DNA from 4 places in the Nocardioides sp. WJ219 genome. Region 1 is predicted to be linked to each of the others. Evidence: predicted binding sites of a transcription regulator. Region 1 holds the regulator's gene; each other region holds the start of a gene.
What was found. The regulator LexA, encoded in region 1, represses DNA repair genes until DNA is damaged. The targets are predictions, from matches to a motif close to TCGAACANNTGTTCGA.
Positions count from the first base shown of each region.

Region 2: the regulator LexA is predicted to act here: its motif matches at 2,669-2,684, upstream of AC4MBH_RS05700 (DUF6504 family protein).
Region 3: the regulator LexA is predicted to act here: its motif matches at 803-818, upstream of recA (recombinase RecA).
Region 4: the regulator LexA is predicted to act here: its motif matches at 2,785-2,800, upstream of AC4MBH_RS15055 (HNH endonuclease signature motif containing protein).

Region 1 is NZ_JBZUJV010000003.1:615,381-619,323, forward strand. It holds gene AC4MBH_RS10805 (alkaline phosphatase D family protein) at 1-722, opposite strand, end outside; gene lexA (transcriptional repressor LexA) at 942-1,685, opposite strand; gene AC4MBH_RS10815 (SDR family oxidoreductase) at 1,770-2,558, shown strand; gene AC4MBH_RS10820 (LysM peptidoglycan-binding domain-containing protein) at 2,694-3,014, shown strand; gene AC4MBH_RS10825 (hypothetical protein) at 3,259-3,798, opposite strand; gene AC4MBH_RS10830 (hypothetical protein) at 3,884-3,943, opposite strand, start outside.
Region 2 is NZ_JBZUJV010000002.1:345,198-349,140, forward strand. It holds gene AC4MBH_RS05685 (DNA polymerase III subunit alpha) at 1-1,416, opposite strand, end outside; gene AC4MBH_RS05690 (DUF6331 family protein) at 1,482-1,826, opposite strand; gene AC4MBH_RS05695 (SAV_6107 family HEPN domain-containing protein) at 1,852-2,271, opposite strand; gene AC4MBH_RS05700 (DUF6504 family protein) at 2,282-2,605, opposite strand; gene AC4MBH_RS05705 (hypothetical protein) at 3,072-3,572, opposite strand; gene AC4MBH_RS05710 (YbaK/EbsC family protein) at 3,641-3,943, shown strand, end outside.
Region 3 is NZ_JBZUJV010000010.1:69,507-73,449, reverse strand. It holds gene AC4MBH_RS19885 (sensor histidine kinase) at 1-768, shown strand, start outside; gene recA (recombinase RecA) at 979-2,031, shown strand; gene AC4MBH_RS19875 (regulatory protein RecX) at 2,015-2,686, shown strand; gene AC4MBH_RS19870 (hypothetical protein) at 2,922-3,419, shown strand; gene AC4MBH_RS19865 (PPK2 family polyphosphate kinase) at 3,459-3,943, shown strand, end outside.
Region 4 is NZ_JBZUJV010000006.1:42,124-46,066, forward strand. It holds gene AC4MBH_RS15040 (GIY-YIG nuclease family protein) at 1-413, shown strand, start outside; gene AC4MBH_RS15045 (hypothetical protein) at 529-921, opposite strand; gene AC4MBH_RS15050 (hypothetical protein) at 1,014-1,250, shown strand; gene AC4MBH_RS15055 (HNH endonuclease signature motif containing protein) at 1,349-2,617, opposite strand; gene AC4MBH_RS15060 (SDR family NAD(P)-dependent oxidoreductase) at 2,835-3,536, opposite strand; gene AC4MBH_RS15065 (helix-turn-helix transcriptional regulator) at 3,649-3,943, shown strand, end outside.

The DNA.
Region 1 (3,943 bases):
ACCCAGGGGTACTTCGCGTGCGCGTCCTGCAGGTCGGGGTCGGTCTTGTACTGCGCGTGCCGCTGCCGGTAGTCGGCGAGCGAGACCATCTCGCGGGCCGGCACGTGCTTGCGGACGTCGACGTCGCCCTGGCCCATGCCGTACTTGCCGGGCGCGTACTCGTAGAGGTAGTCGCCCAGGTGCAGGACGGCGTGCAGGTCGTCGCGCGCGGCGATGCCGCGGTAGGCGGCGAAGAACCCGGCCTGCCAGTTGGCGCAGGACACGACCCCGAAACGGAGGTTGCGCGGCGTCGCCGTCGGGGCCGGCGCGGTGCGCATCCGACCGGTGCGGCTGCGGGTTCCGCCGAAGCCGAAGCGGTAGTAGTACCAGGTGGCGGGCTTGAGGCCGCCGACGTCGAGCTTGACCGTGTGGTCGCGGTGCGGTCCGGTGGCGAACGTGCCGCGCCGCAGCACCGTGCGGAAGTCCTTGCGGGTCGAGACCTCCCAGGTCACCTTCACCTTGGGCCCCTTGCCCGACCCCGGCCTGCTGGCCGCGGTCGGGGTGACCCGGGTCCAGATCAGCACCTTGCTCGGCAGCGGGTCGCCCGAGGCGACCCCGTGCCGGAAGTAGCGCCCGCCGGCGGGAGCGGCCTCGGCGGCGTCGGGAGCGAGGGTGGTCAGGGCGGCGCCGGCGGAGCCGGTCGCCAGGACGGTACGTCGCCGTACTCCTGCGGGTGTCGTCACAGAACTACCCAACGACCCCGACGCCCCCGGGTCATGGCAATCGACGCATCGTGACCGTCTGTTCACCTGACGTACCCCGACCGACGGCGGCTGAGGTGCGAGCGCAGCGAGCCTCGAAGCCCCCGTCGCCCAGGACGGTGGTTGAGGAGGTTGCGCTAGCAACCGTCTCGAAACCACGACTCGCTTCGGCCCACCGTGGGTCGGTCCCGGCGTCGTGCCTCAGACCTTGCGCAGCACCGCGGTGACGACGCCGAGGATCGAGGCGTGGGTGCCGTCGATCGGGTCGAAGGCGGGGTTGTGGGGGAGCAGCCAGACCTGGCCGTCCTTGCGCTGCAGCGTCTTGACCGTGGCCTCGCCGTCGATCATCGCGGCGACGATCTCCCCGTTGTTCGCCGTCTGCTCCTGCCGGACCACGACGTAGTCGCCGTCGCAGATCGCCGCCTCGATCATCGACTCGCCCGAGACCTGCAGCAGGAACAGCTGCCCGTCGCCGACGAGCTGCTGGGGGAGCGGGAAGACCGACTCGAGGTTCTCCTCGGCCAGGATCGGGCCACCGGCGGCGATCCGGCCGAGCAGGGGCACGTTGACCGGCGGGACGGCGACGTCGCCGATGCCGGTCTCGTCGTACGTCGTCTCCTCGGCGCTGCCGAGCGAGCGGCGGGCCGCCATCACCTCGGGCAGGAACACCTCGAGGGCGCGCGGCCGGTTGGGGTCGCGCTTGAGGTAGCCCTTCTGCTCCAGCACCCGCAGCTGGTGGGCCACGCTGGAGGTGCTGGTCAGGCCGACGGCCTGGCCGATCTCGCGCATGCTCGGCGGGTAGCCCCGGTGCTCGATGCTGTCCTTGATGTGCGCCAGCACGCGCTGCTGGCGCGGGGTGAGCCCGGTGGCGTCGGCGGGGCCGTCGGGCAGCTCGGAGACCTTGGCGCGGGCGGTGTCACGGGTCGTGTCGCGAGGGCTGGGCATGGCGTCAGGTTCCCATCGATCCCCGACGATTTCAAACAGGTGTTCGAACGGCGTGTCGCGCCCGGTTCCTGGGAGGATCCACCCATGAGGACCTCCCAGCGCACCTCCGCCGTCGTCACCGGCGCGGCCCGCGGCATCGGCCGCGCGGTCGCCGAGCAGCTCGTCGCCGCCGGCCACGACGTCGTGGTCACCGACGTCGACGCCGACGGCGTGGCCGCCACCGCCGCCGAGATCGGCGCCACCGGGATCCCGCAGGACGTGCGCGACCCCGCCTCCCACCGCCGGGTGGCCGAGGTCGCCCAGGCCCGCGCCCCGCTCGGGGTCTGGGTCAACAACGCCGGCGTCGCCCACGAGGGCGACCTCGTGACCCTCACCGACGACCAGGTGCAGCGCACGGTGGAGGTCAACGTGCTCGGCGTGCTGTGGGGGATGCGCGCCGCCCTCGACGCGTTCGGCCCCCGCGGGACGGGCGACGTCGTCAACGTGGCGTCGCTGTCGGGCCTCGGCCCGGTGCCCGGGCTGTCGGCGTACGCCGCCACCAAGGCCGCGGTCGTCTCGATCACCGGCTCGGTCGCCATCGAGGCGCCGGCCGGGGTGCGCGTCCACGCGGTGCTCCCCGATGGCGTCACCACCGCGATGGTCGAGGAGATGGCCGACGGCACCGGCAAGCGGCTGGTCGCCTCGGGCGGTCGGATGCTGACCACCGACGAGATCGCGACGGCGGTCGCGGGCCTGGTGGGTTCGCGGCGGGTGCTGCGCACGGTGCCGGGCTGGCGGGGTGCGGTGATGCGCGCCGGCGGCCTCGCGCCGTCGGTGGCCGCACCGGCGATGGCGGCGTTCGAGTGGCAGGGAAAGCGCCGCCTGCGGCGTTAGAACAAATGTTCGCTCCGGGGTTGCGCGCGTTCGAACAGGTGATCTAGTCTCGCTCAGGTGTTCGAACGGCACTGACTGTCGGTGGTCACCACTAGACATCAGGGCAGAGCGCACCACTTCCCCAGGAGGCACCTGATGAGCACCGCCACCCACCCCGTCCGCGGGACCCACGTCCCCGACTACCGGCTCACCCGCCGAGGACGTCTCGTGGTGTTCGTGCTCGCCCTCCTGCTCCTGGCCGCCGCCGCCGTCGCACTGGCCGGTGGCTCCATGGCCACCGCCGAGCCCGAGGCCACCGAGACGGTCGTCGTCGCCCCCGGCGACACTCTGTGGGACATCGCCGCCGACGTCTCCGAGGGTCGCGACGTGCGCGACACCATGGACCACCTCGTCGACCTCAACGACCTCGACTCCAAGGTCCTCGCCGCCGGTCAGCAGCTGGTCGTCCCCGCCTGACCCACCCCGACTTCGTCCGCCGCCTCGACCCCGGCGGGCGAACCCCCAATGAGACCGCCGGGTGCGGAGCCGAGGGAAGACGGCTCCTGTGCCCGGCGGTCTTGGCGTGCAGCGCTGGTCGAGGACGGCCGCGTAGCGGTCGCCACCCACGCTGGTCGAGGAAGGACGCGGCCGCGGCCGTCACCCACGCTGGTCGAGGAAGGCCGCGTAGCGGCCTGTCTCGAGACCACACCACCGGTCCGACCTACGACAGCATCGACCCGATCTCGCCGAGGTCGACGACGTCCCGCGGCTCGCCGCCGGCGGCGGTGACGGCGACGACGGCGATGGCGACCAGCACGGCCGCCACGGTCAGCACGACCGCGAGCATCACGACGTAGTCCCGCCACGGCGTCCGTCCGGTCTGCAGCTGCACGTGCGCGCCGTGCCGGGCCCGCGCCACCCGCGCGGCGCCGTCGGGCGACCCGGCGCGGACGGTGTTGGTCCACCCGCACGCGCAGGCGGCGTACCGGACCCAGCGGCCGTCGCGCTGCGTCGCGCTGCTCACCGAGCGCGGGTGCCGGTAGCGCGCGGCGGCGCGCGGACGGAAGAACCCGGACGGCGCCTGCCGCGGGTGCGCCGCCAGCAGGTGCTCGACCCGCTCGCGCGCGGCCTCGGCGAGGGCGTGCGGCTCGCGGTCGCCGTGCGCGGTGCCCTGCCAGCCGCAGCTGCAGGTGCAGACGGTGTGGAATCCGTCCTCGGCGACGGTCGCCTCCGTCACGCGGACGTCGTACTTGGTGGCCACGGGTCCTACCTCGGGTCGTGCGTGCAGCCAGGGTAAGGACAATCGGCCTCGGGGGAGGTGCTTTGGCCAGATCGTCTCGCGGATCTCAGCGCGCGGCGCGCCGTCCGCCGGGTGGGCGCGGGGGAGCGGCGGGCTCGGCGCTGGG
Region 2 (3,943 bases), on a different contig from region 1:
GAGGATCGCCTCGTAGACCTCCAGCCGACGCTCGGACTCGACGTCGAGGTCGATGTCGGGCAGCGCCCGGCGCAGCGGCGAGAGGAACCGCTCCATCAGCAGCCCGTGGCGGATCGGGTCGACACCCGAGACGCCGAGCAGGTGGTTGACAAGGCTCCCGGCTCCGGAGCCGCGGGCCGCGCAGCGCACGCCCATGCCGCGCACCACGTCGGTCACGTCGGCCACCGTGAGGAAGTAGGACGCGTAGCCCAGGCCGCGGATCACCTCGAGCTCGTCGTCGAGGCGCTTCCAGATGCGTTGGCGCGGGGCGTCGCCGTAGCGGTCGCCGATCGCCGACTCGCAGCGCCGGCGCAGGACGTCGTCGGGACGGCGTCCGGCGTGGCCGGAGGGCGCGAGGTCGGGGAAGTGCACCTCGTCGAGGCCGAGGTCGGTCCAGGGGTCGAGCACGCAGCGGTCGGCGACGGACCGGGTGCGGGCGAGCAGGTCGTGGGCGCCCCGCTCACCGAGGCCGGCCGCGCGGGCGACCTCGTCGGCGACGGCGTCCATCTCCTTGCCCGACTTGAGGTAGCCCTCGGCGTTGCGGCGCTCGACGTGCCGCAGGTCGAGCGCGACCAGGCGGCGGGCGGCGTCGAGGACGTCGACCGTGACGGCGTCGCGGCGCTCGGCGTAGCGCACCGCGTTGGTGAGGACGGCGCCGAGCCCGGCCCGGCGCGCCAGGCCGGCCATCCGCGCCGCGTGGGGCGTGCTGCCGGGGCCCCAGTCCTGGCGGGCGCGCCCGGATCCGGGGAGCCGGTGGTCGACCACCTCGACGACCAGGTGGGTGCGGGGCACGAGCGCCCGCCACGGCTCCAGGGCGGCCAGCGCCCGGTCGTCGCGGCGACGGGTGGCGGCCAGGCCGAGCTCGGAGGATGGCCCGAGCAGCACCAGGAGGTCGCCGCCGGCGAGCAGGGCGCCGACGCCGGCGTCGTGGACGAGCGCGGGGTCGGCGAGGTCGAGCACCGGGCTGCCGCGCTCACCGGCGAGGTGGACCGCCGAGACGAGGCGGCACAGGGCGGCCCAGCCGGCGCGGCCGCCGTGGGTGTCGCCCGTGGCCAGCACGGTCACCCGCGGGAGGCCGCCGCGCTCGGGCGGCAGGTCGCGGTGGGTGCCGCCCCGCACCGGGCCGCGGGTCCCCCGTGCTGCCGGTCCGGGCGCCGTCGTGCGGTAGGCGAGGTCGACGCCGAGCACCGGTCGGACGCCGGCCACGATGCACGCCCGCACGAACCGGACGGCGCCGTAGACCCCGTCGCGGTCGGTCAGCGCCAGTGTGTCCATCCCGTGCTCGGCGGCGCGCGCCACCAGGTCGCGGGGGTGGGTGGCGCCGTACTGCAGCGAGAACCCGGAGGCGACGTGCAGGTGGACGAACGGGTCGGTCACGAGGGCCTCCGGCTGGCTCGACCCCTGCGCGGATCGATCGAACAAGTGTTCGACCAGGTTCGATGCTAGGGCACGGCGAGGTCGTCGCGCGAGCCCGGGTGGAGGTGCCGGGCGAGCTCGTCGAGCACGTCGGCGAACACCGTCGGCGGGCCGCTCTCCCCGAGGCGGGACGCCGTCACGTCGCGGCCGGCGGGCAGCGCACGGAGCGCCTGTGCACCGGCGCGCAGCTCGGCCGCCAGCGCCGCGGCGGCCTCGTCGTCCACGTCGTGGTCGCGGCGGGCGCGGCCCACCGCGGCGGCGGAGACGTCGAACGCGTCGAGCCCGCAGCAGGCCGCGACGCACCAGGTCTCGAGCGACCGCCACAGCCACTCGGCGTCGGGAACGAGGGCGTCGATGCTGCTGGTCGCCACGGCGACCAGTCCACCACGCGGTTGGTCAGGACACGCGGCGTACCAGCTGCTCGCGGACCGGGGCGTGGGGCACGAGCCCCAGGGACTGCTCGACGACGGCGAGGAACCGGTCGGCGTCGCGGACGAGGTCGTCGGCCTCGCGCTCGGAGACCGACCGGGTCGAGCCGGCCTCGGCGGCGGCGCGCTTGGCCGCGCCGCCGGCGAAGAAGGTGGCCCACTCGGTGAGCTCGGGTGCGACCTCGGCGAGGAGCACCCACGCGTTCTTCTGCGGACGCCGGCGGGTGGGCGCGGGCCGGGCCCGGGCAGCCAGCAGCGCGGCAGCCGCGCGCAGGGCGGCGACGTGGGCGCAGGCGTAGCGGGTGGTCACCTCGGTGGCGGCGGTGGCCTCGGCCAGCGACTCGGCGGAGCGGGCGAGGTAGGAGTGGGTGGTGGCCGGCAGCATCATCACGGTCACCTCAGTCCTCGCACCCGACGAGCTGCCAGGAGCCGTCGGCGCTGTCGAAGGAGAGGTCGAAGACGCCGTCGCCCTCGAGCCCGCCACGGCCCGCGCGGACCCGCCAGAGCTCGCGCTCACCGAGCAGGTCGCGCACCGGCGCCAGCACCGCGCCGTCGACGGGCCGCTCGGCGTCGTCGGCCTGCCACCAGGCGCCGGTCTCGACCCAGTGGGCGAGGACGGCGCGCACCTTCCACAGCCGCCCGCGCCACAGGAACTGCTCGGGCTCGGGGCCGTTCTCCGGCGCACTGCGCCGGACCTCCACGGGATCGTCGTAACGTCGCACACCGGCCTCCTCACCGAACGGGGTTCCGACGGGGCCGGGGGTCGAGGTCGGCCCCGCCGGAGATCGAACACGTGTTCGAACAAGGAGAACGCTACAACCGACCACCGACAGTGCCAAGGGACCTGCCCGGTCGAGGGCGACCGGCGCCGGTCGAGGAGCGCGGCGACGACCGCCTCGAGGCGGGCGAGGCTGCTTCCGCTGTGGTGGTTTCGAGACGGTTGCTAGCGCAACCTCCTCAACCACCGCCGGGTGACGCCTGGCGCACCCGGTGACCCACGCTGGTCGAGGAGGTCGGCCACGACCGTCTCGAGACCCGGCGAGGAAGCCTCCGCTGTGGTGGTTTCGAGACGGTTGCCAGCGCAACCTCCTCAACCACCGTGGGCGACGGCTGCTGGCGCAACCTCCTCAACCACCGTGGGCGACGGTTGCTGGCGCAACCTCCTCAACCACAGTCGGGGACGGTTGCTCAGCCGGCGTCGGTGGCGGTCTCGACGCGCGTGGGCTCCGCGTCGGCGGCTCGGGCGGAGGCGGGGGGGTGGGGGGCGACGGCGGTGGCCATGCCCGGGCGGTAGAGCAGGACCAGGAGCAGCAGGGCGAGGAGCAGCCAGCAGAGCGAGAGCACGGTGAACGGGACGGGCGGGCCGGTGCGCAGCACGGCCACGGCCGAGATCGCCAGCAGGGCGAAGGTGACGCCCAGGCTGTGCCGGGCCCAGTTGTGCCCGCCGAGCAGGAAGGCGAGCAGCACCAGCACCAGGGCCGTGACGACGACGTCGAGGACCACGATGACCGGGGTGAACGACGGCGCCGACCGGGCGCTGTCGGCGGTGGCGCCGACGGCGTCGTAGCTGCGCAGGATCTCGTCGTCGAGGACCGCGGAGAGGACCGTCAGCACCGCCCCGAGAAGCACGAGCGCCCAGACGAGCCACACCACGCGGGTCACCGCGACCGGCCGGTCCCTGCCCTCCACGCGCGTACCGCCTCTCCTCGTCGTCAACTCCGTCGTGCTCGGCCCGCCCGAGCCTCTAGGGTCGGCCCATGTCGAGCACCGGCGACCCCACCGAGCCCTCCGAGCACCCCAGCATCGCCCGCTTCCGGACCGAGCACACGCGGCTCGGCGGCACCGGCGAGATCGTCATTCTGCCCGACTCCGTGCACACCGCGGTCCTCGCCGCCCAGGCCCTGGGCTGCGAGCCCGGCGCGATCGCCAACAGCCTGCTCTTCGACGCGGGCGGGAACCCGGTGCTGATCCTCACCTCCGGCGCCCACCGGGTCGACACCGCCAAGGCCGCGGCGGCGATCGGCGTCGACCGGCTGCGCCGCGCCACGCCCGACTTCGTC
Region 3 (3,943 bases), on a different contig from region 1:
TCGGAGTTCCGGGCGCTGGCCGCCGAGCTCGACGACATGCAGACCCGGCTGGCCGAGTCGCGCGCCCGGGCGGAGCGGGTGGAGGGCTCGCGCCGCGAGCTGGTCTCGTGGGTCTCCCACGACCTCCGCACCCCGCTGGCGGGGCTGCGCGCGATGACCGAGGCGCTCGAGGACGGCGTCGCGCCCGACCCCGCGCGCTACCACCGCCGGATCCGGGCCGAGGTCGACCGCATGTCGCGGATGGTCGACGACCTCTTCGAGCTCTCCCGCATCCATGCCGGCGTCCTGCCGATGGCGCCCGAGCAGCTGCCGCTCAACGACCTGGTCAGCGAGGCGATCGCGGCCGCCGAGCCCGTGGCGCGCGGCAAGGGCGTGGCGCTCGACGGCCGCGTGGAGCCGGGGCTGGTGGTCCGCGTCGACCCCGCCGGGCTGACCCGGGTGCTGGCCAACCTGGTCGCCAACGCCGTGCGCCACACCCCGCCCAGCGGCGTCGTGGAGGTCGTGGCGGCGTCCCGCTCCGGTGCGGTCGAGCTGAGCATCACCGACGCGTGCGGCGGGATCGCCGATGCCGACCTCGACCGCGTCTTCGACATCGCCTGGACCGGGTCGGTGGCGCGCACCCCCGACGTCGACGCCGCCGACGCCCGCGCGGGGCTCGGCCTGGCCATCGTCAAGGGGATCGTGGAGGCCCACGACGGCGAGGTCAGCGTGGCCAACCACGGCGCCGTCGGGTGCCGGTTCCTGGTGCGGCTGCCCCTCCCGGTCTGAGCGACCGGGGCGGCCGACGGCGTGTCGAGTTGGTTCGAACACCTGTTCGTCCTAGGTTCGTGGGTGTCGTGGGAAGCACCTCCCGCAGGCGGTCATCCACAGGCAGCCGGCTCTCCGGAGCGGACTGTCGGTGGTCGCCCCTAGCGTCTCGGCGAGACAGACCAGGGACGACGACCCACACCCGACACACACGACGTAAGGACAAAGACCATGGCTGGTGGAGACCGCGACAAGGCCCTCGACTCTGCGCTGCTCAACATCGAGAAGCAGTTCGGCAAGGGCTCGGTGATGCGCCTGGGCGACGAGACCCGCGCCCCCCTCGAGATCATCCCGACCGGATCGATCGCCCTCGACGTGGCCCTGGGCCTGGGCGGCCTGCCGCGCGGCCGGGTCGTCGAGATCTACGGGCCGGAGTCCTCCGGCAAGACGACGGTCGCCCTGCACGCGGTGGCCAACGCCCAGGCCCGCGGCGGCATCGTGGCGTTCATCGACGCCGAGCACGCCCTCGACCCCGACTACGCCGCCGCCCTCGGCGTCGACACCGACGCGCTGCTGGTCTCCCAGCCCGACTCCGGTGAGCAGGCGCTCGAGATCGCCGACATGCTCATCCGCTCCGGCGCGCTCGACCTCATCGTCATCGACTCGGTCGCCGCGCTCGTGCCGCGGGCCGAGATCGAGGGCGAGATGGGCGACAGCCACGTCGGCCTCCAGGCGCGGCTGATGAGCCAGGCGCTGCGCAAGATGACCGGTGCCCTCAACAACTCCGGCACCACCGCGATCTTCATCAACCAGCTACGCGAGAAGATCGGCGTCATGTTCGGCTCGCCCGAGACCACCACCGGTGGCCGGGCGCTGAAGTTCTACTCCTCGGTCCGCCTCGACGTGCGACGCATCGAGACCCTCAAGGACGGCACCGACATGGTCGGCAACCGCACCCGGGTCAAGGTCGTGAAGAACAAGGTCGCCCCGCCGTTCAAGCAGGCCGAGTTCGACATCATGTACGGCAAGGGCATCAGCCGCGAGGGTGGCCTGATCGACGTCGGCGTCGAGGCCGGCATCGTCCGCAAGGCCGGCGCCTGGTACACCTACGACGGCGACCAGCTCGGCCAGGGCAAGGAGAACTCCCGCACCTTCCTCAAGGACAACCCCGACCTGGCCAACGAGCTGGAGAAGAAGATCCTCGAGAAGCTCGGCGTCGGACCCAGCGTCCAGGAGCCCGCCGAGGAGCTCTCCGACAAGCCGATCGGTGTCGACGACTTCTGAGCCGGGTTGGCGCGGCGACGTCCACGACGGCGTCGCCGCGTGGACCCGCTCCGCCCCCACGGTGGTCGAGCCGTCCGAGCCCCTGGGCGAGGACGAGTCGAGACCCCGCAAGCGACGCACCCGCGGCGGTCCCCGACCGCACGACCCGGTAGCCCTCGGCCCCCCGGCCGACCCCGAGTCGGTCGCCCGCACGATCCTGCTCGACCAGCTCACCGGCCGCTCCCGCTCGCGCCACGAGCTCGCCGACAAGCTCGCCGCGCGCCACGTCCCCGACGACGTCGCGACCCGTCTCCTCGACCGGTTCGAGGAGGTCGGGCTGATCGACGACGAGGCCTTCGCCCGGGCCTGGATCGCCGGGCGCCAGTCCGGCAAGGGCCTGGCCCGCCGGGCCCTGGCCCAGGAGCTGCGCCGCAAGGGCGTCGACGACGAGGTCGCCCGCGACGCCCTCGACGAGGTCGACCCCGCGCAGGAGGAGGAGGCGGCCCGTGCCCTGGTCCGCAAGAAGCTCCGTTCCCTGACCCGCGTCGACGACACCACCGCCACCCGACGCCTGGTCGGCATGCTCGCCCGCAAGGGCTACGGCTCCGGCCTCGCCTACGCCGTCGTCCGCGACGAGCTCGCCGCTGCCGACCGCACCGCCCCCGACCCCGACTGACCCCCACGTCGGTCGAGGAGGCCGGCCACGGCCGTCTCGAGACCCGGCGGGCATGGGCAGGACGGTGACTGACGCCGGTCGAGGAGGCCGGCCACGGCCGTCTCGAGACCCGGCGAGAAAGGGCACCCACGCTGCGCCGTACGGCGTCCCGGCGCGCCGGGGCCCCTCGACGCCCCGGGCCGCCCATACTCACCCCGGCGGACCACCGCGGCCACCGCCCGATCGGAGTGCTCCCGTGTCCTTCTCCTCCTCCTCGCCCCAGCCCGGCCAGTCCGGCCAGTCGGGCCAGCCGACGTACGGCTACCAGCAGCCGACCGAGCGGGTGGGTCGTGGCCTGCTGGCGGCGGCGGCCGCGGTCGTGGGCGGCATCGTCCTGACCGTGGTGATCTTCCGGCTCGGCTACGTCGCCTCGATCACCAGCCTGGTGATCGCGTTCGGGGCGGCCTACCTCTACGAGGCCGCGGCCGGACGTTCACCGCGCAAGGGCCTGGTGCCGCTCCTGGTCCTCGTCGTGGTCGGGGTGCTCGTGGCCTTCCTGGCGATGGTCGCCAGCGACGCCTGGACCGTCTACGACGACTTCGGCGTCACCGAGGTCTCCCGGGCCACCTTCATCCGCGAGGCGGTGCTCGACCCGGAGATTCTCCAGGAGTACGGCAAGGACCTCGCGCTGTTCCTCGTCTTCGCGGTCGTCGGCATCGTCGCCGTCGGGCGCCGGCTGTTCGCCGCGCGCTGACGCAGCGTTGATGGGGAGGCGCGCCCTAGGGTGTCGGTCATGAGCAGCATCTCCGACGCCCTCCGCCTGACCCCGGGTCCCGTCGACCTCCAGGCGATCGAGACCGACGCCGCTCCCGGCTACGACGGCGACAAGACCTCCGGCAAGGACGACCTCGCCGCGATGGGCGACGAGCTGGCCGACCTCCAGGAGCGGCTCTTCGCGGAGGGCATCGCCGGCGGGCGACGCTCGGTGTTGTTGGTCCTGCAGGGCATGGACACCTCGGGCAAGGGCGGCACGCTGCGCCACACGGTGGGTCTCGTCGACCCCCAGGGGCTGCGGATCACCTCGTTCAAGGCCCCCACCGAGGAGGAGCGCTCCCACGACTTCCTGTGGCGCATCGAGCGTGCCCTGCCGACGCCCGGCTACCTCGGCGTCTTCGACCGCTCCCACTACGAGGACGTGCTGATCGCCCGGGTCCGCGACCTCGCCCCGCCCGAGGAGATCGAGCGCCGCTACACCGCGATCAACGAGCTCGAGCAGCG
Region 4 (3,943 bases), on a different contig from region 1:
AGATCGCCGACCCGCAGGACGTGCCCTTCCCGGGGTTCGACCGCCTCGTGCTGAGTCACGCCGACCTGCAGACCGTGATGGCCGACTCCCGCTACGGAGCCTGGCGAACGGCGCTGGGGTCGGTCCAAGGGGTCTACCTCATCGCCGACACCAGCACCGGCCAGCACTACGTCGGCAAGGCCGACGGCAGCGAACGCGTCCTGGGCCGCTGGTTGCAGTACGCCAAGGACGGCCACGGCGGCAACGTCGCCCTGAGGTCGCTGGCCGCGGCCGACCGCCAGCACTCCCGCCACTTCGTCTTCAGCCTGCTGCGGGTGTTCGGCCCGGACACCCCCAGCCGCGACGTCGACGAGGCCGAGGCGCACTTCAAGAAGGCGATGCTCACCCGCGAGTTCGGGATGAACCGCAACTGAGGTGAACGAGACCATGGTCCGCCGAGCGCGCTGAGGCTGCACGGTGCCGGCATCACCGAACTGCGCGTCGCAGCTGGGGAGGGCACCCAGTCGGCGATCGAGCAAGGGGCCATGGCTACCCGCGAATCGACTGGAGGAATCGACCTGAGCCGTCGCTCAAGAGCCAGAATGTCCAACCATTCCGTTGTGGGCTGACATCTGGCTTGTAGTGAGAGATGACCGCTCTCGCAGCGCTGCTTGGTGACTTGAAGGACCGGCCGGCGAGAGGTCCGTCGACGACGTCGACACGGCTCGTCAGCTCCCGGAACAGCGCCGTAGTCCGGTGACCTTCGTAGTCCACATGGATTTCGACCACCTGGTCATCCGCCGCCCTCGGCGTCGAGGTCGGTGACGCGACTGGGGCCTGCTTCACCAGTCGAGCGACGACGCCACCGTGGGTAAGTCCGCTGAATCGCGCAGCGAGGTCGATTGCATCGTAGGTGTGTTGATCGAGGTCGATCGTTGGCATGAGTCACTCCTGGCCTGGGCGGGTGTACTCTCGCCGCTCATGAGAGAGAATAGAGCAGCATTCGAAGTAAACCAAGCAGCGGCGAGGCTGGGATGAGGCCGTGGAAGGACGACATCGTCCTGGCGCTCGAGACGATTGGCGGTCGCGGCACACTGTCCGACATCTACGCCGCGATCGCGCAAGTACGGTCGCCCCTGGACGGGCAATGGAAGGCAACGGTGCGCGGCACGTTGGAACGTAACTCGTCAGACTCCGAGAACTACCGCGGCGGCGAGGACCTCTTCTTCACCGTCAGCGGGATCGGTGGCGGGGAATGGGGCTTGCGCTGAACTGACTTCGAGCTCCTGGACTCCGGCATCCGTCCCCCTCCTTGTATCTCTGGACCGGCACATCTCAACTGGGTTCCTCAAGCCAGCACGGACGCGACCTAGACGCGTCGGTGGAAGGTGATGTCGCCATTGGGGTGTCGGGTGTGGTGGTAGTGGGGGTCGTGGGCTCGGTGGTGGTGGTGGGTGCAGAGGAGGACGCCGTCGTGGAGGTTGGTGTGGCCGCCGTGGGTCCAGGGGGTGAGGTGGTGGGCTTCGCACCAGGGCGCGGGGATGGTGCAGCCGGTGGCGCGGCAGGTGGGGTCGCGCAGGGCCATGGCTTTGCGTTGGTGGCGGCTGTAGAGGCGTTGGCTGCGGCCGAGGTCGAGGACGTGGGAGTCGCCGTCGAGGACGGCGGGGATCAGGTGGGCTTGGCAGGCCAGGCGGCGGGCGTGGGCGGCGGTGATGGGTTGGTCGCCGACCAGGGCGGTGCCGAGTCCGGTGAGCAGGGTGTGGAGGTCGAGGGTGACGATGACGGTGGTGGCGTCGCCGCCGTGCAGGGGCAGGCGTGCGGGGTCGAGGGTCTCCAGGAGGGTGGCGAAGGCGTGGCCGAGGCGTTGGGGGTAGGGGCGCCGGTCGTCGGGGTTGTTGCTCTCAGGGTCGCCGTGCTGGCCGGGCTGGCCGGGTTGGCCGCCGTGGCGGGGTGAGGTGAGGGCCTCGAGGTAGGTCAGGAGGCGGTCGGCGACGTGGTCGGCGCAGCGGATCGTGAGGTCGGTGGTGCCGTCGCCGCGGCGGTGGGTGTGCAGGTCGGTGGCGGCGTGGGCGTGGGTGTCCTGGGCCTCGAGGAGTCGCCGTTCGAGGGCCTCGTCGACCTCGGGTGCGACGACGGCGAGGATCTTGCGGCCCAGGACGCGTAGTCGACGGGGGTTGAAGTGGGTGGCCTGGTCGAGGAGGTGGCGTTCGGCGTGGTCGAGGGTCTCGGGTGAGATGTCGTGGGGCAGCTCGTCGAGCGCTCGCGCCACGACCGCGGCGCGGGCCCGGTCGAGGCGCCCGGATCGCATCGCCGCTGCCAGGTGGGGGCGCCGTTCCAGGGTGCGCGCCAGGGCGAGGTCACCGCGGGCGGTGGTGTCGTCGGTCCGGGTCTGGTGGGCCAGCCAGGCGGCGGCGTCGCGGGCGCCGTGGACGACGGCGACGTCGTCGGCTGCGGCGAGGACCCGTAGCCGCAGCTCGTCGAGCTGGGCGGCTGCGGCGGCGAGCTCGACCAGCGCGGTCTCCTTGTCGGCGGTGGCCAGGTACCGCGGGTCGACCTCGCTCACTCCACCGAGCGCCGCCCGCAGCGTCGCGGCGCAGGCCAGCACCGGGTGCGGGGTCGGGGCGAGGGGGTGGGACACGACGTACTCCGTGCGGGCGAGCTCGAGCCACGTGCCCGGGGAGAGGTCCCCACCAGGACTTCGGACGAGCTCGGAGCCAGCGCGACCCAGCGGGTCGGAGGACGGGGGCACGCACCCGCCGAAGTGTCCGGGACCGAGGTGAGCCGTTCAGCGTGCCGTTCCCGTCATCGTACACCTGTTCGAATGAACGCGCAAGCATCAGTCGCCCGACGGACGGTCAGGACCAGGAGGTCTCGCCGTGCCGGTGGGCGAACCGCCCCGAGCCGTGACCGGGCCCCTCGGTCGCGAGCGACACGACGGCGTCGGTCCCCTCGGTGACCGTCTGGGGGCCGCTGTGGGCGTTGAGGTCGGTGGCGGTGTAGCCGGGATCCGCGGCGTTGACGCGGATGTCGGGGAACGCCTTCGCGTACTGCGTGGTCAGCATCGTCAGGGCCGCCTTCGAGGCCGTGTAGATGGGCGCGACGACCTGCGACTCGGGGCGCGACGGGTCGTGGGTGTGCTCCAGGGACCCCATCCCGCTGCTGACGTTGACGATGACGGGGTCCGCGGACCGCCGCAGGAGCGGGAGGAAGGCGGAGGTGGTCCGGACGACGCCGGCGACGTTGACGTCGAGCACGCCGAGGACGTCGGCGCCGGTCAGGTCGGCCGGGTCGACGCCGTGGGTACCGGCGACGCCGGCGTTGTTGATCAGCACGTCGACGTGACCCTCGTGGGTTTCGACGTCGGCGGCGGCGGCGCGCACGGAGCGCTCGTCGGTGACGTCGATCTGGACAAAGCGGACGCCGAGGTCGGCCGCGGCGGCCGCGCCGCGCTCGGGGTCGCGGGCGCCCAGGAGGACGGTGTGGCCGAGGTCGGCGAGGCGGCGGGCGGTCTCGAGGCCGAGGCCCTTGTTGGCCCCGGTGATGAAGGTGGTGGTCATGGGTCGATCCTGCGGTCGCGCCGGGTCGCCCACCAGGGAGGACGCGACGGTAGGAGCAGCCGTACCACCCACAGCACCACCGGCGCGTGCTGTCGCGGGGGATGATCGTGCGGTGACGACCGCGAGTGCCCTGGGCCCCACCATCCGTGCCTGGCGCGACCGGCTCGCGCCGTCCGCCGCCGGGCTGCCCGCGCGGCACGGCCGGCGCACCACGGGGCTGCGCCGCGAGGAGCTGGCCGAGCTGGCCGGCGTCTCGGTCGACTACGTCGTGCGTCTCGAGCAGGGTCGCGCCACGACGCCGTCAGCCCAGGTCGTGGCCGCGCTGGCCCGGGCCCTGCAGCTGAGCGCCACCGAGCGCGACCACCTGTACCGGCTGGCCTCGCTCGCGCCGCCCAGCAGCGGCCGGG